DNA from 2 places in the Allobosea vestrisii genome. Region 2 is predicted to be linked to the other one. Evidence: predicted binding sites of a transcription regulator. Region 2 holds the regulator's gene; the other holds the start of a gene.

Region 1 (10,729 bases), 1.7 Mb from region 2:
GCAGTCGAAGACCATGCTGGAAGCCGAGGGCGCCGCCTTCCGCAGCCGCAAGCAATGGTACGGCCTGCGCTTCCGCTGCGAGATGGCGGCGAACGGCAAGGTCGCCGGCTTCCAGTTCCGCGTCGGCGAGGCGATCCCGCGCAGCGAATGGGCGGCGCATGATCTGCCGCCCGAGCATTAGCTCAGCCGCCGCTGGCTCAGGCCGGTTTGCTGCAATAGGCCTCTAGTCGGTAGCCGTCGGGATCGACGACGAAAGCGGCGTAGTAGTCGGGCCCGTAGGACTCGCGCAGGCCGGGCTTGCCGTTGTCGGTGCCACCGGCAGCCACTGCAGCCGCATGGAAAGCATCCACGCTCTCCCGCGTCGGCGCGACGAAGCAGAAATGCAGGTTGGAGTCGCGATCCGGCGGCACCGGCGCGGAGACGGCGCCTATCCAGAGGCCGACACTCCCCTTGCCATAGCCGAGCGAGCTTTCGTCGGCGCTGAGGCAGTCATAGCCGAGCGCACCAAGCGTTCCGTCGTAGAAGCGCTTTGTGCGGGCGATCTCGCGAACGCCGATGGAAACGTGATCGAACATAGCTTTCTTCTCCCTCTCAGATCTTGATGCGTTTCGCCCGGAAATCGGCCTGAATCTGCCAGCTTGCGCCACCATCGCGCGAGCGGTCGCCGATCCAGTGGAACGAGTCCGGCATGATCTCGGTGAAGCGCCAGCGGATCGCGGTGCCGTCATCGAGCTTGCCGTGCTGGACGATGTCCTTGCCATCGGCGCGGCCGATCTGGTGCGTGTAGTATTGCTTGACCGGGTCGCTCCAGCGAATGTGCCAGGCGTCCTGGCCGGGATCGTAGATGCGCAGCGTCGTGCCGTGGAAGAAGCCGGGCAGGCTCCAGACATCCTGGACGGCACGTCCGCCGAGCACCCAGCCGAAACAGATCTCGCCCTTGGCCTCGTGACGCTGGCCATCGTCGGTGTGGATCACCGCCTCCATGGTCCAGGCGCCGACAAACTGACCGTAGAGGGCGAGCTTCTCCGCGTATTCAGGCATCGGCCCAGCGGCGATGAGGACATCGGCCAGCGTCGATGGCGCTGCTGTCATGATCGGGCTCCATCTTGATCAAGTTGGCACCCTGCTAGACCCGAAGCCCCGGGCCTTGCTTGGGAAAAACTGCTAAACTCGCCTGCATGAGCGCGACCGCACATCTTCTGGCTTCGGGCCCCGGCTGGCGCGTCAGCGATATCGTCTGCACGGCCGGCCCGAACGACCGTGCCTTCGAGGAAGAGCACCCGCATCACTGCATCGCCATCGTCCGCAGCGGCTCGTTCCGATACCGCTCATCGCAAGGCAGCGCCGTGCTGGCGCCAGGCTCGCTGCTGCTCGGCAATCGCGGCGCCTGCTTCGAATGCGGCCATGAGCATGCGGCCGGCGACCGCTGCCTCGCCTTCCAGTTCGAGCCAGCCTATCTTGAAGGCATCGTCGCGGCCGTGCCGGGCGCCAGGCGCGCCGATTTCGGGCAGGCGCACCTGCCGCCGCTCCCTGCACTCGCCGGCCTCGTCGCCGAGGCGGAAGCGGCCGCGGACGATCCGGAAAGGCTTGAGGAGATCGCGATGCGTCTTGTCGGCGCTGTCGCGAGCGTGCTTGCGGGAGCAAGGCCGGCGGCCAGCCCGCCGAGCGCGCGCGATCAGCGCCGGATCACGCGGGCACTGCGCCATGTCGAGGCGCATTGCGAAGAGGCGCTCTCGCTCGATGCGCTGGCCCGGCTGGCGGCGATGAGCCCCTACCATTTCCTGCGCACCTTCCGGGTGTTGGTCGGGATGACGCCGCATCAATATGTGCTGCGCACCCGCCTGCACCGGGCGGCATTGCTGCTGCGCCGGAGCGAGCTACCGGTCGCCGGCATCGCCTTCGATTGCGGCTTTGGCGATCTTTCGACCTTCAACCGGCGCTTCAAACGGGTCATGGGCGCGAGCCCGAGCGAGTATCGCAGCGGGTAAGCGGCGCTCAGCGCTTTGCCCAGCGGTGATAGGTCAGGGCGAGCGCGATGCAGTGGGCCAGTGGCTCGGCCGGCGGCTCGCTCCCGGCAGCGAAGATCAGCGCCCGGTTACCCTCGTAGCTGAACTGCCCGGGGTAATGGCGACTGAACGTCTCGATCAGGCTCGTCTGGCAATGGACGTAGAGCGCGTAATGCGTGACTGAGCCTTTGAGCCCGTCCGCCCGCAAGGTCGTTCCAATTCTTGGTCGCTCAGGCAGCCAGGCCGGCTCGCCCCATTTCAGCGTCTCGGTAAGTCGCCCGATATCGGGACTCGCGGCCGCAACAGCGAGGATCGTCTGACGCAGGCGCAGCATGGGCTGCCGAAGCGGCTCCGGCAGCGACCGGAACTTAGCTTCGACGGCCTCGTCGGCGAATGGCGAGAATGTCACAAGCTGCTCCTGTTCAGAGGCAGGTGCGGCCAGCCGTTCAGCGCCCCGCTCCCGCCTTCGCGCCGAAGATCATGCAGGTCTCGGTCCCATGCGCCAGCAATTTGCCCTGCGCATCGACCAGCTTGCCCTCGCTCGTCGCGACCGAGCCGCCGCGATGGATCAGCCTGCCCTCGCAGCGCACCGGGCCGTTGCCGGGCATGACCGGGCGGACATAGTTCAGCTTCATCTCCAGCGTGGTGTAGCCCTCGCCGACCCGCAGCGTCGAATGCACGGCGCAGGCCATGGCGGAATCGAGGATCGTCGCCGTCCAGCCGCCATGTATGGTGCCGAGCGGGTTGAAGAAGCGCGGCGACGGCTTGCCGACGAAGACCGCCCTGCCCTCCTCGACTTCGGCAATGTCGAAATCCATCGCATCGGCGAATGGCGGGCCGGGATGGCGTCCCTCGATCATCCCGCGCAGGAAGGACACGCCGTCCTCCGCGAGCAGGACATCGCGGCTCACGACACCGATCTCACGGGACATGTCTGACTCCATCTCTATGGTGTAGATGCACGATAGAGATGGAGTCAGATCAAGGTCAAGCGCGCCAGCTTGGCTCAGCCCACCTGCCGGGCCGCCCGCCTGATCGCTTTTAGGCTGTCGCGCGTCTCGCTCCAGCGCTCCTGGCCGAGCCCGCCCTCGATCCTGTCCTGCGCCGCGCGCCAATAGGGGATCGCCGCCTCGATCGCGGCGCGGCCCTTCTCCGTCACGGCATAGGTGAGCGCCCTGCCCTTGCAGTCGACCGGCTCGATCAGCTTCTCGGCGGCGAGCAGCTGCAGGTTGCGGGTCAGCGAGGTCCGCTCCAGCGCGAAGCGGTCGGCGAGCTCGGTGACCGAGCGCCAGGCACCGGTCGAGAGCGCCGAGAGCAGCACGAACTGGGTGATCTTCAGGCCGCTCGGCCGCATCGCCTCGTCATAGGCGCGGGTCACGGCCCGCGCGGTCATCCGCACATGCAACACGACACAGGAGCGGGCGATGTCGTCGAGGTGGAGATCGGGCGCTGGCGTCGTCATCTCGCCATGATAGCCGGTTTAAGCTGCCGCCGCAGCAAGGCAGATCGGCGGCCGGTGGTCGCGTTCACCTTTCGCGCAGCGGATTCCTTGACTCCTGCAGGCCTCAGGCCTATCTCCGCGACGTCCGTTAGCACTCACTTGGTGAGACTGCTAACAGACCCCATTCACGGGCCAATCTCGAGCCCGTCCAGAATACGACCGAGAGGAAGACAGAACCATGAAGTTCCGTCCGCTGCATGACCGCGTTGTGGTCCGTCGCCTTGATGGCGAAGAGAAGACCAAGGGTGGCATCATCATCCCCGATACCGCCAAGGAAAAGCCCCAGGAGGGCGAAGTCGTCTCCGTGGGCCCCGGCGCCCGCGACGAGGCCGGCAAGCTGGTTGCGCTCGACGTCAAGAAGGGCGATCGCGTCCTTTTCGGCAAGTGGAGCGGCACCGAGGTCAAGATCGACGGCCAGGATCTCCTGATCATGAAGGAATCCGACATCATGGGCGTCATCGGCTGAACAGCCTGACGTTCCTTCAAGCCCTAAATCAGGAGTAGTCTCATGGCTGCCAAAGAAGTCCGCTTTTCTACCGATGCCCGCGACAAGATGCTGCGCGGCGTCGAGATCCTGAACAATGCCGTCAAGGTCACGCTCGGTCCCAAGGGCCGCAACGTCGTGATCGAGAAGTCGTTCGGCGCCCCGCGCATCACCAAGGACGGCGTCACCGTCGCCAAGGAGATCGAGCTTTCCGACAAGTTCGAGAACATGGGCGCCCAGATGGTGCGCGAAGTCGCCTCGAAGCAGAACGACGCCGCCGGTGACGGCACCACGACCGCGACGGTTCTCGCTGCCGCGATCATGCGCGAAGGCCTGAAGTCGGTCGCCGCCGGCATGAACCCGATGGACCTGAAGCGCGGCATCGACCTCGCCGTCGACGCCATCGTCGCTGACCTCAAGAAGAACTCCAAGAAGGTCACCTCGAACGCGGAAGTCGCGCAGGTCGGCACCATCTCGGCGAACGGCGACGAGTCGGTCGGCAAGATGATCGCGACCGCGATGCAGAAGGTCGGCAACGAGGGTGTCATCACCGTCGAGGAAGCCAAGACCGCCGAGACCGAGCTCGACGTCGTCGAGGGCATGCAGTTCGACCGCGGCTATCTCTCGCCCTACTTCATCACCAACGCCGAGAAGATGGTCGCCGAGCTCGAGGATCCCTACATCCTCATCTTCGAGAAGAAGCTGTCGTCGCTGCAGGCGATGCTGCCGATCCTCGAGGCCGTCGTCCAGACCGGCAAGCCGCTGCTGATCATCGCCGAGGACGTCGAGGGCGAGGCTCTGGCCACGCTCGTCGTCAACAAGCTCCGTGGCGGCCTCAAGGTCGCGGCCGTCAAGGCTCCGGGCTTCGGTGATCGCCGCAAGGCCATGCTCGAGGACATCTCGATCCTGACCGCCGGCCAGATGATCTCGGAAGACCTCGGCATCAAGCTCGAGACCGTGACGCTCGCCATGCTCGGTCGTGCCAAGAAGGTGCGCATCGAGAAGGAGAACACCACGATCATCGACGGCGCCGGCAAGAAGAAGGACATCGAGGGCCGCGTTTCGCAGATCAAGGCGCAGATCGAGGAGACTTCCTCGGACTACGACCGTGAGAAGCTCCAGGAGCGTCTGGCCAAGCTCGCCGGTGGCGTCGCGGTCATCCGCGTCGGTGGCGCGACCGAGGTCGAGGTCAAGGAGAAGAAGGACCGCGTCGACGACGCCCTGAACGCCACCCGCGCGGCCGTCGAAGAGGGTATCCTCCCGGGCGGCGGCGTCGCCCTGCTGCGCGCCCTGTCGACCGTCAAGGCGATCAAGACCCAGAACGACGACCAGAAGACCGGCGTCGAGATCGTCCGCAAGGCGATCACCGCTCCGGCCAAGCAGATCGTCGACAACGCTGGCGATGACGGCGCGGTCGTGGTTGGCAAGCTGCTCGAGTCGAAGGACTACGCCTACGGCTACAACGCTCAGACCGGCGAGTACGGCGATCTGGTCAAGGCCGGCATCATCGACCCGACCAAGGTCGTGCGTACGGCGATCCAGGACGCGGCTTCGATCGCCGGCCTGCTGATCACCACCGAGGCGATGATCGCCGAGGCGCCGAAGAAGGACGCCCCGATGCCCCCGATGGGCGGCGGCGGCATGGGCGGCATGGACTTCTGAGGAAGTCCGAGCTCTCAAGCTCGACAAGAATGGAAGGGGCCCGGCGCAAGCCGGGCCTTTTTCGTTTCTGAGAGGCTTTGCACAGGCATGATCGGCCGCATGCTTGCATCGACTTTCGTTGTAGGCCCTAGATCGCCACGGGTGCGGCATCCTGCCGCGCCCGCGCTTTCGGGGGTCACTTCATGAACAACCCTGCTTTGGCCGACGCCGCCAAGCTCATCGGTCGCATCCTGCTCGCCCTGATGTTCGTCCTCGCCGGCTGGTCCAAGATCAGCGGCTATGCCGGCACGCAAGCCTATATGGGCTCCGCCGGCGTCCCCGCGATTCTCCTGCCGCTGGTGATCGTCGTCGAACTGATCGGTGGCCTGATGATCGTCGTCGGCTACAAGACACGCCTCGCGGCCCTCGTGCTGTTCGCTTTCACCATCGCCGCTTCCGTGCTGTTCCACATGAACTGGGCGGCTCCGATGCAGCAGCAGATTTTCCTGAAGAACCTCGCCGTTGCCGGCGGCTTCCTCGTGCTCTTCGCCGCCGGCGCCGGGCGCTATTCGGTCGACAAGGACTGAGCCAGATCACAAAACGCTGAAAAAGCGCGGCCCGGTCTTGAGCCGGGCCTTTTTTGTGCGCAGGGCTGATCTACAACGCTCTCTCCTAAGCAGCGCGGCTCCCGCGCTGATTCCCCGACAAGGACGACGCCATGCGCCTGTTGAGTTTCGCCGTCGCCGCGCTTGCTGTGATCGCGCTCGTGGTCGGCCAGCAAAGCGGGAGCACAGGCATTCTCGGCCTCGGCGTCGTCGGCTTGCTGCTGGCGTTCGCCACGTTCCGGTCGACCAGCATCCCGTTCTTCCTGAAAATCTTCTCCGGCATCTTCGGCACGGAGTATGTGATTTTCGGTGCCGGCGCGCTGCTTGCCCAGCTCGGACTCTGGCCCACCGCCTGGCAAGCGGCCGCCCCGCCGGCCAGCCTCGGTACGACGGTCGCCGTCTTCGGCATCCTGATCTACCTGGTCTCCTTCGTGCCGGTTGTGCAGCGTATCGCCCGCATCGCCTCGCCCTACTTCGAATCTTCCGAGCCGCAGATCGCCAATCTCGGGCCATTCGGCCGCTACCGCATGCGGCTCGGTACCTTCGCGGTCGCGCTCGTCGTCTTCCTGATCGTGCTCAACCAGGCGCAGGTCGGCATCTCGCTGCGCATCAACTTCTTCTATCGCGACTTCTACAACGCCCTGCAGGAGAAGAACGCGCCGGCTTTCTGGGAACAGCTCATCAACGTCTTCTGCGTCTGGGCAGCGGTCTCCGTGATCAGCGTGTTGATCGAGACCGTCGCCAATTCGGTCCTGCTGATCCGCTGGCGCGAATGGATGGCGGCCGAATACAACAAGCGCTGGCTGGGCAACGGCAACCACTACCGTATCTCGCTCGCCGGCACGGCGGACAACCCCGACCAACGCATCTCGGAAGACACGCGCGCCTTCCTGAATCAGACCTACAGCTTCTCGCTGACGCTGATCACCCAGGTCTCAACGCTGGTCTCGTTCTCGATCATCCTCTGGTCGATCCCCGTGGCGATCACCGTGCCCGGCACCGACATCGTCATCCCCGGCTTCATCTTCTGGGCGACACTGATTTACGCCGCGATTGCAACCTGGATCACTCATGTGATCGGCAAACCGCTGATCGCGCTGGAATTCGAGCAGGAGCGGCGCGAGGCGAACTTCCGCTTTGCTCTCGCTCGCCTGCGCGAGTACTCCGAGCAGATCGCGCTGATGCGCGGCGAAGGTGCCGAGCGGCGCCACCTCGGCGAAACGTTTGGCGGCATCGTCGACAATTTCTACAACCTGCTCTGGCGCAGGCTGAAGCTGACGACCTTCACGCTGTCCTATAATCAGGCCAACGTCGTCATCCCCTTCGTCTTGCTGGCGCCCTACTACTTCGCCGGTGCGATCGCCTTCGGCGTGCTGACGCAGGTGTCCTCGGCTTTCGGCCGAGTCGAGACGGCGATGTCCTTCTTCATCAACAGCTATCAATCGATCGCCTCCTATCTCGCCTCGATCAACCGCCTGACCACCTTCGAGGCGGCGATCGCCAAGGCGGAGGCGCAGGGCGCTGGTGGAGAAGGCGCAGCGATCGATATCGTCGAGAAGCCGGTCAAGGACGCCACGATCGAGACGCTCGCTCTCAACCTGCCGAACGGCCAGCCGATCGTACAGGCTTCCGGCCTCACTCTGCCAGGTGGGCATTCGACGCTGGTGGTCGGGCCATCCGGCTCAGGCAAGTCGACCCTGTTCCGCGCGCTCGCCGGCATCTGGCCGTTCGGCGAGGGCAAAGTCGTGACGCCGGAGGGGCAACGCATGCTCGTCCTGCCGCAGCGGCCTTATCTGCCGCAGGGCTCCCTGCGGGCTGCGCTCGCCTATCCGGCCGAGCCCGATGCGTTCGGTGACGCGGAAATCCATGCGGCGATGGAGAAGGTCAAGCTCGGCCATCTCGCCGAGCGGCTCGACGAGGTCGATCTCTGGGGCCAGCGCCTCTCGGGCGGCGAGCAGCAGCGCCTCGCTGTGGCGCGCGCTCTACTGGCGAAACCGGACTGGCTCTTCCTCGACGAGGCGACCGCCTCGCTCGACGAGAAGCTCGAAGGCGAGATCTACGAGGTGATCAGGCGCGAACTGCCGCAGACCAGCATCGTCTCGATCGGCCACCGCTCGACGCTGCGTACGATGCACGACGAGCTGATCACCATGGAGAAGAACGCCGACGGCACCTTCAGCCCGAAGGCAAAGGCCATGGAAGCGGCGAGCTAGTCCGGCAGCGCTACGAAACCCAGCACGTCATGCTCGCCCTTGCGGCGAGCATCCACGTCTTGAACACCGCGTTTGACCGAAAGGAAGACATGGTTGGTCGGGACAAGCCCGACCATGACGAGAAGCGGCGGGACCGCTTCGCGCCAGCTCAGATTCCGCGATCGAACCGGAGCTCGCCCGTGCCCGTCTTGATGACAAGGCGGCCTTCGACCAGGTCCCATTTCTGGGCAGTGCGCAGCGCCGTCAGATAGCCGCGCTCGAAATCGGAGGCGCCCTTGTCGCAGGCCATCTTGGTCACCGCGATCGGGCCGACGGCGAAAGCCTGCTGGCGCAGTGGGTAAGCCGAGGCCGAGAAGGTATTGCAGCCGGCAAAGCCCGTGCCGCGCAGATTGGAATCGACCTTCAGCGTCGCGCGGTAGCCAGTATTCGGCTTGCCGTTCATCTGGTTCAGGGTCCAGGAGGCGTCGAGCGGGAAATTCTTCTCCTGCTGCCGCGGCGGCGGAGCGTCCTGCCCAGGCTGCGGAATCTGCGACGGCCGCTGGCGCCCCTGGGCGAGCACATCACTCACCAGGACAGGCGACAGGGAAAGGACGAGGGCGGCCATGAGGCCTAGGCGCGACTGCGTATTCAACTGGTCCAGACCCCGAATTTGAAAGAGCGACAGCCCGTAGGAGAACCCGATGCTTTCCACTGCACCGATCGCGGTGGCGAGCGCAAGTCTCGATCGCACCGCTTTTGGTAAGACTTGCACCGAAATCGCCTCGCCCGGGTGAATTACCCGGACATTGCGTCGGGAATCCGGCGCGTCAGATGCGGGCCAGCAATCGTTCGATCAGCAGATTGGAACGGCGGAAGACATAGTCGAGCGTCCGCACGGTGATATCGTCGGCGCCGGCCTTGCTCAATTCCTCGACCAACGGGAACACCGCCTTGCGCGGGCAATGCAGCGTGACGACGCCGTCGCTGCCGGCCGCCCCGAACGGCAGGCGCGCCCCGAATCGATGCGCGATCTCGCTGAGGCGCTGCGGCGAGACAGCGTTGAGCACGGCGCGGACCTCACGCAGCGAGCGCGCCTCCTCCTCGGCCGCGATGCGCGACAGGATGGCCGCGGCAGCTTCGCGCGCCTGCTCGCCCCAGGGCGCCCGCACGGAGGCGACGAGATTGGCCTCCGACGCCAGGATCACGCCGTCGTCGAGCACTTTCAGCGCATTCGCGGAAAGCGTCGCGCCGGTGGTGGTGATGTCGACGACGATCTCGGCGGTGCCGGCGGCCGGCGCGCCCTCGGTCGCACCCAGGCTCTCGACGATGCGGTAATCGGCGAGGCCGTGATTGGCGAAGAAGCGGCGGGTCAAGTTCACATATTTGGTGGCGACGCGGAGCTTGCGGCCAGTGCGGGCGCGCATGCTCGCGGCGACGTCGTCGAGATCGGCCATGGTGCGGACATCGATCCAGGCCTGCGGCACGGCGACGACGACATTGGCCTGGCCGAAACCGAGCGGCGCCAGCATCACCATGCTGGCATCGGCGTCGGCGACCTGCTCGCGCACCAGATCCTCGCCGGTGATGCCGAGATGAGCGGCGCCGGACGACAATTGTGCGACGATCTCGGACGCCGAGAGATAGGCGACCTCGGCCCCGCCAAGACCGGCAATCTGCCCGCGATACTCGCGCTGCCCGCGCGCCTGCACGAAGCTGAGCCCTGCCCTGCCGAAGAAGGCGGTGGCGTTCTCCTGGAGCCGGCCCTTGGAGGGGACGGCAAGGACCAGCGGCGCGTCGTTCGTCATCTTGTCCGCCCCGCTCATGCCTTGCCTCCGGCGAGACGATCGAGCCAGAGCGAGGCGCCGACGGCCGGCACTGTTGCCGGTGCGCCGAGGCGCTGGAGCACGCCGTCATAGCGGCCGCCGCCGGCGATCGGCTTCAAGTCCGGCCGAGCCGGGTCGTGCAGCTCGAAGATGAAGCCGGTGTAGTAGTCGAGATTGCGGGCGAAGCCGGCCGAGAAGGAGATGTTGGCGACATCGACGCCGCGCGCGGCGAGGAAGCCGGTGCGCTCATCGAAGGCGTCGAGCGCGGCAGCAAGGTCAAGCCCGGCTTCGCCGGCGAGCCTGCGCCAGGCGGCGGAGGCGCTGTCAGGATCGCCGCCGATCGCCAGCGCATGCGCGATCAGGCCGCTCGCCTCGGCATTGACCGGATTGTCGCGTTCGGCCGCCCGCGCCAGGAAGCGCTCGGCGATATCGCCGGCCGAGCGGCCGCCGACAGTCGAGATGCCGGCGATCGAGAGC
Region 2 (10,729 bases):
GACTATCAGCGCGTCATTCCGTCCGGAAACGACAAGTTGCTCACCGTCGACAGGGGCGATTTTGCGGCCTCCGTCGACCGTGTCTCGACGATCTCGTCCGAGCGTGGCCGCGCCGTGAAGCTCTCCATGGCCGATGGCCGCATGACGCTCTCGGTGACCAACCCGGATTCCGGCTCGGCGACCGAGGAGATCGAGGTCGACTACGATGCCGGCCCGCTCGATATCGGCTTCAACGCGCGCTATCTGATGGACATCGCCGCCCAGCTCGACGGCGACACCGCCCTGCTCAAGCTCGCCGATCCGGGTTCGCCGACGGTGATCCAGGACCGCGAAGGTGCATCCGCGCTCTATGTGCTGATGCCGATGCGGGTCTGATCCCGCGAGAGCGTCTTGACCGCGGTCGCCCGCCTCACACTGCAGAATTTCCGCTCCTACCCGGCCCTCGATCTTGCGATCGAGGGCCGGCTCGTTGCGCTGTGCGGCGAGAACGGCGCCGGCAAGACCAATCTCCTCGAAGCGCTTTCGCTGTTCGCCCCCGGCCGCGGCCTTAGACGCTCCGATCTTGCCGACATGGCGCGCCAACCCGGCGATGGTGGCTTTGCCGTCTCGATCGCGCTCGCCGATGACGGGGCAAGGCTCGGGATCGGGCTGGAGGCTCCCGATGCCGAGGGGCGCCGGGCGCGGATCGCCCGTATCGACGGTGTCTCGGCCGGTTCGGCGCTCGCCTTCAGCGATTATCTGCGCCTGGTCTGGCTGACGCCCGATCTAGACGGACTGTTCCGTGGCTCGGCCGGCGAGCGCCGCCGCTTCCTCGACCGGCTGGTGCTGGCGGTCGATCCCGGCCATGGCACACGCTCGAACGCGCTCGAAAAAGCGCTGCGCTCGCGCAATCGAATCCTCGAGGAGAACCCGCACCAGCAGCGCTGGCTCGACGCGGTCGAGCGCGAGATCGCCGAACTCGGCGTCGCCGTCGCCGCTGCCCGGGCCGAGACGGTGGCGCGGCTCTCCGCCATCATCGCCCAGAACCACGATGACACCTCGCCTTTCCCACAAGCCGAGATTGCCCTGGAGGGGGAGATCGACGCCATGGTCGCGAGCCTGCCGGCGCTCGATGCCGAGGATCGCTATCGCGAATTGCTGGCTCAGATGCGCCCGCGCGACAAGGCTGCCGGGCGCACGCTCACCGGGCCGCAGGCTTCCGACCTCGCCGTACGCCATGCGGCCAAGGACATCCCGGCCGGACAAGGTTCGACCGGCGAGCAGAAGGCGCTGCTGATCGGCCTCGTTCTCGCCCATGCGCGCCTCGTCGCGACGATGAGCGACCTGCCGCCGCTCGTCCTGCTCGACGAAGTCGCCGCGCATCTCGATCCGCGCCGGCGCGCGGCGCTCTACGGAACCCTTGCTGAGCTCGGCTGCCAGGTCTGGATGACAGGGGCCGACCCGGCCCTTTTCGGCGATCTCCCGCCCGGAGCGCAGCGCTTCCTGGTCACCCCCGGCGAGGTTCGGCCGACGCCCTAGCCGGCACGACGTCAGCGCAGCAGGTGACGCTAAGGGTGGTTAACCATTTTGAGCGACGCTCCCAGCGATGCATCCCTCGCAACCGTCCTTCACGCAGGCTGAAGCTGCGATCGCCAGCCGCCTGCTGACGATCCTGGAGCCGCATTTCGACGCCTCGGTGCGCAAGCTCTATGTGAAGACGTTTGGCCGCGATCTCGACCAGCTCGACATCTTCGCCGACGAGCAGCTAAAATACCGCAAGCTGTTCAAGCTCGAATTCGATGAGCGCTACCGGCTGGCGAAGCTGCGCATCGTCGCCCGCGCGAATGATCGCGACATCCTGCTCGCCGACTACCCGCAGTTCTTCATCGAGGACTTCTCGAATTTCCTCGCCGTCTTGGTCGCGCGCTGGAAGCGGCGCTGGGGGCCGGTCGACGTGGCGCTGCATGTGTTCACCAAGATCATGCTGACCGACATCTCCTATTCGCTCGCCTGTTTTGACGAAGCGCTCGAAAGCGACGTCAACGACCGCCTCGGCGCGCTGGAGAACGGCTTTCGCGACGGAATCGCCGAACGCATCTCGACGATCGAGGCCAGCATGGGAGATGTCGCCGGGTTCTCTGGCCAGCTCTCGACCAAGGCCGGTGCGACGCTGTCGGCACTCGCCGTCACCCAGGAGCGGCCGGAGCAGGTCGCCGCCTCCGTCGCCGAAATCGTTGCCGCGACGCGGCAATTCGAGCTCGCCAGCGCGCGCATATCGCAGGAAACGGCCGGCTCGAGCCGCGCCACCCAAGCAGCGAACGCCGAATGCCACGCGATCAGCGACAGCGTCGCCCTGCTGCAGCAGGCCAGCGACCGCATCGGCAGCCTGGTCGAGCTGATCCGTAGCCTGGCAGCGCAGACCAATTTGCTGGCGCTCAACGCGACCATCGAGGCTGCTCGCGCCGGCGAGGCGGGCAAGGGCTTCGCCGTCGTCGCAGCCGAGGTCAAGTCGCTCGCCACCGCAACCAACAATGCGACCGAGACCATCCGCCAGGGCGTCAGCGAGGTTGCCAATGCCGGGCGCGCCATCGGAGAAGCGGTGCGGGGGCTCGGCCAGACCATGCAGACGCTGCAGGACAGCGCCGGCGTCGTTGCCGAGTCCGTTGCGGGGCAGGCCAGCCATATCCGCTCGATCGCTGAGCGGGCGGAAAGCTCGTCTTCGGGCGTCGACGCCATCGCGCGCCATGCCGCACTCGTCGAGGGACTTGCCAGCGAAGCTGCTGCCCTCGCCCAGCAGGTCGACGACCGGGTCCGGGCGACCTCATCGCAATCGCAGGCGCTGGAACAGTCGATCGGTGACTTCCTCGGCTCCGTTGCCAAGGCCCGCGCCGAGAGACGGCGCGGTCGGATCCGCCAAACCGGCTGATCCCTCCCATCACGCATGACGATGGGACACGTCCGCCGCAGGCTGCTAGTCTGAGCGCAACAACCCGACATGAGGGAGCAACGCCCGATGGATCTCGCCGGATTGCTGGTTTTCGCCGGTGTCTATTTTCTCGCCGTCGCCTCGCCCGGCCCAGGCATCGCCGCGATCGTGGCGCGCTCGCTCTCAACCGGCTTCCCGCGGGCCGTGCCTTTCGTGCTCGGCATCGCGGCCGGCGATCTGGTCTGGCTGGCCTTCTCGGCGCTCGGCCTGTCCGTGCTGATGCAGAGCTTCCACGGCCTGTTCCTGGTGATCAAGTACGCCGGCTGCGCCTATCTGATCTATCTCGCCTGGAAGCTCTGGACCGCGCCGGTGAAGAGCTTGGAAAACCAGCCGGCGATGCGCGGCGAGGGCGTCCGCCTCTTCCTCGGCGGCGTCGCGCTGACGCTCGGCAATCCCAAGGTGATGGTGTTCTTCGTCTCGATCCTGCCGCTGATCGTCGACCTGCAGGCGATCACGCCGCTCGCCTTCGTCGAGGTCGCCGTGCTGACGATGCTGATCATCAACACGACCCTGCTCGGCTATGCCTTCGCCGCCGACCGGGCGCGGCGGCTGGTGGCGAGCCCCAAGACCATGCGCCGGATCAACCGCGTCACCGGCGGCGTGATGGCCGGTGCTGCGGCAGCGATCGCGGCGCGCGGCTGAGATGGAAGGCATCGCGGCAAAACCACGCGCCATTCGCCGCGAGGACTGGTCCGAGACCCCCGGCGAATGGCATGGCGAGGTCCAGGGCTTCGGCGGCGAGGTCTCGCTGATCTTCGTTCGGGCAGAACCGGGCAAGGGGCCAAGGCTGCACAGCCACCCCTACCCCGAGACCTTCATCGTGCGCGCCGGCCGGGCGCTCTACACGATCGGCGACCGGGAGATCGAGGCGGGGCCGGGAGAAATCCTGGTCGTGCCGGCCGGCGTACCGCACAAATTCCGCAGTCTCGGGCCGGAGACGCTGGAATCGATCGACATCCACGCCAGCGAGCGCTTCGCCACCGACTGGCTGGAGTAGACTTCCCTCAGCGCCCGCCGGCGGCCGCGATCAGCCTAGCGACCTCGCTCTGGCCGCGCTTGCGGGCATGCTGGAGCGGGCTGACGCCATCCTTGTCTGCGAGGTTGGGATCGGCGCCGGCATCAAGCACGAGTCTTGCCACCTGCTGATGGCGCGGGCCGCCATCGCCAAGAATCACGATCTCCAGAAGGCAGGTCCAGCCGAGATTGTTGACGTGGTTCACGTCGATGCCTGACGTCAGCAGCAGCTTCGCCGTCTCGACATGGGCGCGCTCGCAGGCCGGGATCAGCGCATTGCCGCCATAGCGGTTGCGGAGCGAGAGATCGGGCTTAAGCGGCAGCATGGCCGCGATGATCTCGGTGCGGCCACTTGCGCCGGCGAGCAGCCAGGGTGTGTCCTGGTTCGCGGCCTGAGCGTTCGGGCTGGCACCGGCGGCGAGTAGTGCCTTGGCGATGGCGACATGATTGCCGGCGACGGCGAGCAGGAGCGGCGTCTGCCTCTGGCCGTCGCGCTGTTCAAGATCGGCGCCGGCGGTGATCAGGCGGTTCACGGCCACAAGATCACCGCGACCCGCCGCTCCGAGCAGCCCGGTCTGTGCCTCGCTTGTCCCCGCCATCAGCAACACTCCCACCAGGATCGCGGCAGCGCGCAGCAACCGCCTCATCGCCCGCTGTCAAGCAGGCGCCCGACCACCTTGGCGGTATAATCGACCATCGGCACGATCCGGGCATAGTTCAATCGCGTCGGGCCGATGATGCCGACGACGCCGACGATGCGCTGGCCGCCATCGCGGAAGGGCGCGGCGATGATCGACGAGCCCGACATCGAGAACAGGTTGTTCTCCGAGCCGATGAAGATGCGCACGCCGTCGCCGGCCTCGGCGCGCGAGAGCAGGTCGATCAGCTCGGTCTGCGTCTCCAGATCGGCGAAGAGCAGGCGGATGCGCTCGAGGTCCTCCTGCGCCTTCAGATCCTCGAGCAGATTGGCCTGGCCGCGCACGATCAGGTGCCGATCGCTGGAGGGGCCGGAGCTCGTCGCGATGCCCGTCTCGACCAGCCGGGCGGTCAGTTCGTCGAGCTCGCGCTCCATCTGCGAGCGGCTGTCGGCGATCTCGCGGCGCAGTTCATCCAGCGTCTTGCCGACGATGCGCGCATTGAGGAAGTTGCCGGCCTCGACCAGCGCCGAAGCGGGCAGTCCTGGCGGCAGCGCCAGGATGCGGTTCTCGACCGTGCCGTCATCGGCGACGAGGACGACGAGCGCGCGGGCAGCATCGAGCCGGACGAATTCGATATGGCGCAGGCGAGCATTGGCCTTGGTGGTGACGACGACGCCGGCACCGCGCGACAGCCCCGAAAGCAGCGCCGAAGCCTCGGTCAGCGTCTGGTCGAGCGAGCGGCTGCTCGCGGCTGCCCTGATCTGCACCTCGATGCGAGCCCGCTCCTCCGAGGTCAGATTGCCGACCTCCATCATGCCGTCGACGAAGAAACGCAGGCCCCGCTCGGTCGGCAGGCGTCCGGCCGAGGTATGCGGCGCATAGATCAGCCCGGCCATTTCGAGATCGGTCATGACGTTGCGTACCGTCGCCGGCGAGAGTGCGATCGGCAGCAGGCGGGCGATGTTGCGCGAGCCGACCGGCTCGCCGGTGGTCAGGTAACCGTCGACGATCTGGCGAAAGATCTCGCGCGAGCGCTGGTCGATCTCGACCAGGCCGCCGGGCGAATCCGGGCGGGTATGGGCGCTCATCGCCTCGTGAACAGCCTGATGACCATGGCCCATTGTCCCCGGCGCGCGCGGCAGGATCAAGCCCTCATGACCGGCTCGCCTTGCCGCTCTCCGGTTAAACGCCTACAAGCCGCGAATTCAGAAGACAGGATGGCACGATGAGACCCTCGAAGCGCGCAGCCGACGAGATGCGCAAGGTCACGCTGGAACGTGGCGTGGTCCGCTATGCGGAAGGGTCGTGCATGGTGAGCTTCGGCGAGACCAAGGTGCTCTGCGCTGCCACCGTCGAGGAAAAAGGGCCGCCGTGGTTGCGCGGCACCGGCAAGGGCTGGGTCACCGCGGAGTATTCGATGCTGCCGCGCGCCACCCATGAGCGCACCCGTCGCGAGGTCACCTCGGGCAAGCCCTCGGGCCGGACGCAGGAGATCCAGCGCCTGATCGGACGCAGCTTGCGCGCCGTGGTCGACCTGACCGCGATCGGCGAGCGCCAGATCGTCGTCGATTGCGATGTGCTCCAGGCCGATGGCGGCACCCGCACCGCCTCGATCACCGGCGCCTGGGTCGCGCTGCACGACGCGCTGAAATGGATGGAAGGGCGCGGCCTGCTCAAGGGCGCCAATCCGCTGAAGGACCATGTCGCGGCGATCTCCTGCGGCGTCGTCGCCGGCAATCCCGTCATCGACCTCGACTATGTCGAGGATTCCGGCGCACAGACCGATGCGAATTTCGTCATCACCGGCTCTGGCGGCCTCGTCGAGGTCCAGGGCACCGCAGAAGGCGCCCCCTTCAGCGAGGAAGAGCTGATGGCGCTGCTCAAGCTCGCCAAGGGTGGTATCGGCAAGCTGGTGACCCTGCAGAAGGCTACGGTGGCCTGACGCCATGAGCGCGAACCGCCTCCTCAACGGCAAGGTCGTGATCGCGACCCACAACCAGGGCAAACTGCGCGAGATGCGCGAGCTTCTGGCGCCCTATGGGATCGAGCTGGTCTCAGCCGGCGAGCTCGGCCTGCCGGAGCCCGAGGAGGACGGTCACATGTTCGCGGAGAACGCCGCGATCAAGGCGGTCGCGGCGGCTCAGGCGTCGGGCCTGCCGGCGCTGGCCGACGATTCCGGCGTCTGCATCGACGCGCTCGATGGCGCACCCGGCCTGTTCTCGGCGAACTGGGCCGGGCCAGGCAAGGATTTCACCCCGGCGCTGGCCCGCGTCCAGATGGAACTCGCCAAGCGCGGCGCGACCACGCCGGACCAGCGCAAGGCGCATTTCGTCTCGGCGCTGGTGATCGCCTGGCCGGACGGGCATCAGGAGCTGTTCGAGGGCCGCGTCTTCGGCGAGATCGTCAACGCGCCGCGCGGGCTTTCCGGCTTCGGCTACGACCCGATCTTCCAGCCGGCCGGTCATGCCAAGACCTTCGGCGAGATGACGGCGGAAGAGAAGCACGGCATCCCGCAGGACGGCTCGCCCGGCCTGTCGCACCGGGCCCGTGCTTTCCATGTCCTGGCCGCCGCCTGCCTGAGGACGCCCGCTTGATGGCCGCAGCCGCCCTTGCCGCGCGGCGACCCGGCGTGCCGGCACATCCGACTGCGGATGCCGGCTTCGCCGTCTATGTGCACTGGCCGTTCTGCCTGGCCAAATGCCCCTATTGCGACTTCAACTCCCATGTCCGGCATCAACCGCCGGACCAGGCGCGCTACATCGCCGCCTTCCGCCGCGAGATCGCCCAGCGCGCTGAGCTCGCGCCGGGACGCACGGTCAACTCGATCTTCTTCGGCGGTGGCACGCCTTCGCTGATGGAGGGAGCGACTGTCGGCGCGATCCTCGACGCGATCGGCGAGCACTGGACCGTCGATCCGAATTGCGAGGTCTCGCTCGAAGCCAATCCGACCAGCGTCGAGGCCAGCCGCTTCCGCGATTTCCGGGCGGCGGGCGTCAACCGCGTCTCGCTCGGCGTGCAGGCGCTGAACGATACCGATCTCAAGGCGCTCGGCCGGATGCATTCGGCCCAGGAAGCGCTCGATGCGGTCGCGATCGCGCGGCGCTATTTCGAGCGCTACTCTTTCGACCTGATCTATGCCCGCTCGCCCACGCAGACCCCGGCGCTCTGGCAGGCCGAGCTCGAACTGGCGATCAGCCATGCCGCCGAGCATCTCTCGCTCTACCAGCTCACCATCGAGCCCGGCACCGCCTTCGAGCAGCTCTTCCGCGCCGGCAAGCTCGCCATTCCCGACCCCGATGCGGGCGCGGCGCTGTACGAGCTGACGCAGGAGATCACAGCCAAGCACGGCCTGCCGGTCTACGAGATCTCGAACCATGCCCGGCCGGGCGCGGAATGCCGGCACAACCTGGTCTACTGGCACTATGGCGAATATGCCGGCATCGGCCCGGGCGCCCATGGCCGGCTGGTGACCGCGGATGGGCGCTTTGCGCAATCGACCGAGAAGCGGCCCGAGACCTGGCTGGAGCGGATCGAGGCCGGCAGCGACGCACTGGTCGAGAACGAGCGGCTCTCGACCGAAGCGCAGGGGGACGAATACCTGCTGATGGGCCTCCGACTTGTCGAAGGCATCGATCTCGACGTCTTCGAGGGGCTGGCCGGCCGGAAGCTCAACGGAAACCGGATCGGCAGCCTGATCGCCGAAGGCTTCCTCACCCGCAAGCCGAATGGGCGGCTCGCCGCGACGCCGGAAGGCGCCCTGCTGCTCGACGCTCTCGTTGCGGATCTGGCGGCCTGAAGACCATCGCGGCGCCGCGCTCCGGACTCGATATCATTAAACCGATTTAAGTCGATGAGAAGCCCTGCTCGGACAGGGCTTGCCATGACGAAACGTCAGCTTGCCGCCACGTCACCGCCGCAATCGGCGCCCCCGATGCTAACCGCAAGGACGGGACAGTCCGGCTCAGGGAGGTCACGATGCAGCAGAACAAGATCGACGAAACGCGCCCGGCGCTGTCGCGCCGCCGCTTGTTGCAGGTCGCGGGAGCAGGCGCGCTTGCAGCCGCCGCCGATACGGCCCTGGCGCAGGCTCCGGCCGCCCGCCCCGGGCCGCCGAGCACGATCACCAGCCCGCCGCGCGATTTCAGCCGCAGCGGCGCGCCGACGACCTATTTCTGGGACCCAGATGTTATCGCGGTCGATCCGGCCTTCGAGGGCCTGGCCCAGCCGAATGCGCCGATCCAGCGGCTCTGGACCGGCGCGCTCTGGGCGGAAGGGCCAGCCTGGAACGCGCAGGGGCGCTATCTCGTCTGGAGCGACATCCCGAACAACCGGCAGATGCGCTGGCTCGAGGATGATGGCCGCGTCAGCGTTTTCCGTACGCCTTCGGGCAACAGCAACGGCAACAGCTTCGACTTCCAGGGCCGGCAGCTCTCCTGCGAGCATCTCAACCGCCGCGTCGTGCGCTACGAGCTCGACGGCTCGGTGACGATCCTCGCCGACAGGTTCGACGGCAAGCGGCTGAATTCGCCCAACGACGTCGTTCAGCACACCGACGGCAGCTACTGGTTCACCGATCCGCCCTATGGCGGCCAGCTCTACGAGGGCGCGCCCGATGCGGCCGGCGGGCCGAGCAACACCAGCGGCAAGATCAATCCCCGCCTCGGGCAACCGCCGGAGATCGGCTTCTACAAGCGCGAGCTGCCGACGAACTGCTACCGGATCGATCCGAGCGGCCGGGTCGACCTCGTCGTCACCGAGCAACAGGTGCCGGACCCGAACGGCTTGTGCTTCTCGCCCGACTTCAAGAAGCTCTATGTCGCCTCGACCGGCAAGGGTCCGGGCGATACCGGCCCGGGCGGCAAGGGCGACATCCATGTCTTCGACGTCGGCGCCGACAACAAGCTCTCGAACGGCAAGCTGTTCTCGGACTGCATGGTCGACGGGGTGAAATGCGGGCCGGACGGGCTGCGCTGCGACGTGCAGGGCAATCTCTGGGCGTCCAGCAATGCCGGCCGCGCGGTCGGCTACAACGGCGTGCTCTGCTTCAGCCCCGAGGGCAAGCTGATCGGCCGGATCCGGTTGCCGGAGGTCTGCGGCAATGTCTGCTTCGGCGGGCCGAAGCGCAACCGGCTGTTCATGGCGGCGAGCCAGTCGATCTACGCGGTCTATCTTGGCACGCAAGGCGCCGGGCCGGCCTGAAGCGTCAGCTCAGGCCTCGTCCTGCTTAGGCCGCTCCTGTTCCGCAGGGTCGGCCTCGGCTTCCGGCTTCGGCTGGTCGGCGTAGAGCTTGGGCAGGTAGGTCTCGTACCAGGCCTTCAGCTCGGCCAGCGCCGGATGCTCGAGATTGCGGCGCAGATAGGCTTCGATCCGCGGCAGATGCTTGAGATAGCCCGGCTTGCCGTCACGCCGATCGAGCCTGGCGAAGATACCGGCGATCTTGGTGTTGCGCTGCGCACCGAGGATCGCATAGGCGCGGGCAAAGCCCGGCAGGTCGAAGCCGGGATCGGTGCCGCGCCGTGCCCCGGCATAGGCAGCAAGCAGGCGCAATTCCAGCGCCGCCGGCACGTCGACCCGGGCATCCTGCCCGAGCGCGACGAGATCATAGCCGGGATGGCCAAGCACTGCGTCCTGAAATCGATCAGGCCGAGCCTGGCATGGCCGACGCGATCCGCCAGCCAGAGCAGGTTCGGCGAGTGATAGTCGCGCAGCGTCCAGGTCGCCGGCGTCTCGAAGAGCTCGTCGAACAGCTTGTCCCAGATGCGGCTGAACTCCGCCCGCGTCACCGCCGGCAAGGTCACGCCGGCGATATGCGGGCCGTACCAGTCGAGCACCAGTTCGGTTTCGATCGCGAGCGCCTCGCGGTCATAGTCCGGCAGGACGTGGTCGCGGCCTTCGGCGACCGGAAGGATCGTCGGGAGAGCGTGCCGGTGCAGCTCGGCAAGGAGGCGGGCCGCGGCCTCGTAGCGTTCGGGGATCGGACCATCCGCACCGACGACAGGCTCGTCCCCGAGATCCTCGATCAGCAGCAGGCCGGTGACGAGGTCCTGCGCCAGGATCGCCGGCGCGGAGAGGCCGAGCGAACGCAAACCCTTGTCCATGGCGACGAAGGCGT

Evidence for each region. The regulator HrcA, encoded in region 2, represses chaperone genes, less so after heat shock. The targets are predictions, from matches to a motif close to GTTAGCACTCNCNNNNNGNGAGTGCTAAC.
Region 1: the regulator HrcA is predicted to act here: its motif matches at 3,595-3,623, upstream of groES (co-chaperone GroES).

Annotation. Positions count from the first base shown of each region.
Region 1 covers NZ_CP126307.1:5,000,765-5,011,493, reverse strand. The annotation lists gene QO058_RS24655 (DUF930 domain-containing protein) at 1-181, shown strand, start outside; gene QO058_RS24650 (VOC family protein) at 198-575, opposite strand; gene QO058_RS24645 (hypothetical protein) at 592-1,092, opposite strand; gene QO058_RS24640 (AraC family transcriptional regulator) at 1,179-1,988, shown strand; gene QO058_RS24635 (DUF1801 domain-containing protein) at 1,996-2,415, opposite strand; gene QO058_RS24630 (PaaI family thioesterase) at 2,453-2,938, opposite strand; gene QO058_RS24625 (MarR family winged helix-turn-helix transcriptional regulator) at 3,013-3,468, opposite strand; gene groES (co-chaperone GroES) at 3,686-3,973, shown strand; gene groL (chaperonin GroEL) at 4,016-5,653, shown strand; gene QO058_RS24610 (DoxX family protein) at 5,836-6,219, shown strand; gene QO058_RS24605 (ABC transporter ATP-binding protein/permease) at 6,351-8,450, shown strand; gene QO058_RS24600 (META domain-containing protein) at 8,599-9,054, opposite strand; gene hisG (ATP phosphoribosyltransferase) at 9,257-10,252, opposite strand; gene QO058_RS24590 (ATP phosphoribosyltransferase regulatory subunit) at 10,249-10,729, opposite strand, start outside.
Region 2 covers NZ_CP126307.1:3,317,520-3,328,248, reverse strand. The annotation lists gene dnaN (DNA polymerase III subunit beta) at 1-375, shown strand, start outside; gene recF (DNA replication/repair protein RecF) at 391-1,518, shown strand; gene QO058_RS16510 (methyl-accepting chemotaxis protein) at 1,586-2,905, shown strand; gene QO058_RS16505 (LysE family translocator) at 2,993-3,607, shown strand; gene QO058_RS16500 (cupin domain-containing protein) at 3,609-3,962, shown strand; gene QO058_RS16495 (ankyrin repeat domain-containing protein) at 3,970-4,578, opposite strand; gene hrcA (heat-inducible transcriptional repressor HrcA) at 4,623-5,705, opposite strand; gene rph (ribonuclease PH) at 5,843-6,559, shown strand; gene rdgB (RdgB/HAM1 family non-canonical purine NTP pyrophosphatase) at 6,564-7,211, shown strand; gene hemW (radical SAM family heme chaperone HemW) at 7,211-8,413, shown strand; gene QO058_RS16470 (SMP-30/gluconolactonase/LRE family protein) at 8,593-9,816, shown strand; gene tsaE (tRNA (adenosine(37)-N6)-threonylcarbamoyltransferase complex ATPase subunit type 1 TsaE) at 9,933-10,729, opposite strand, start outside.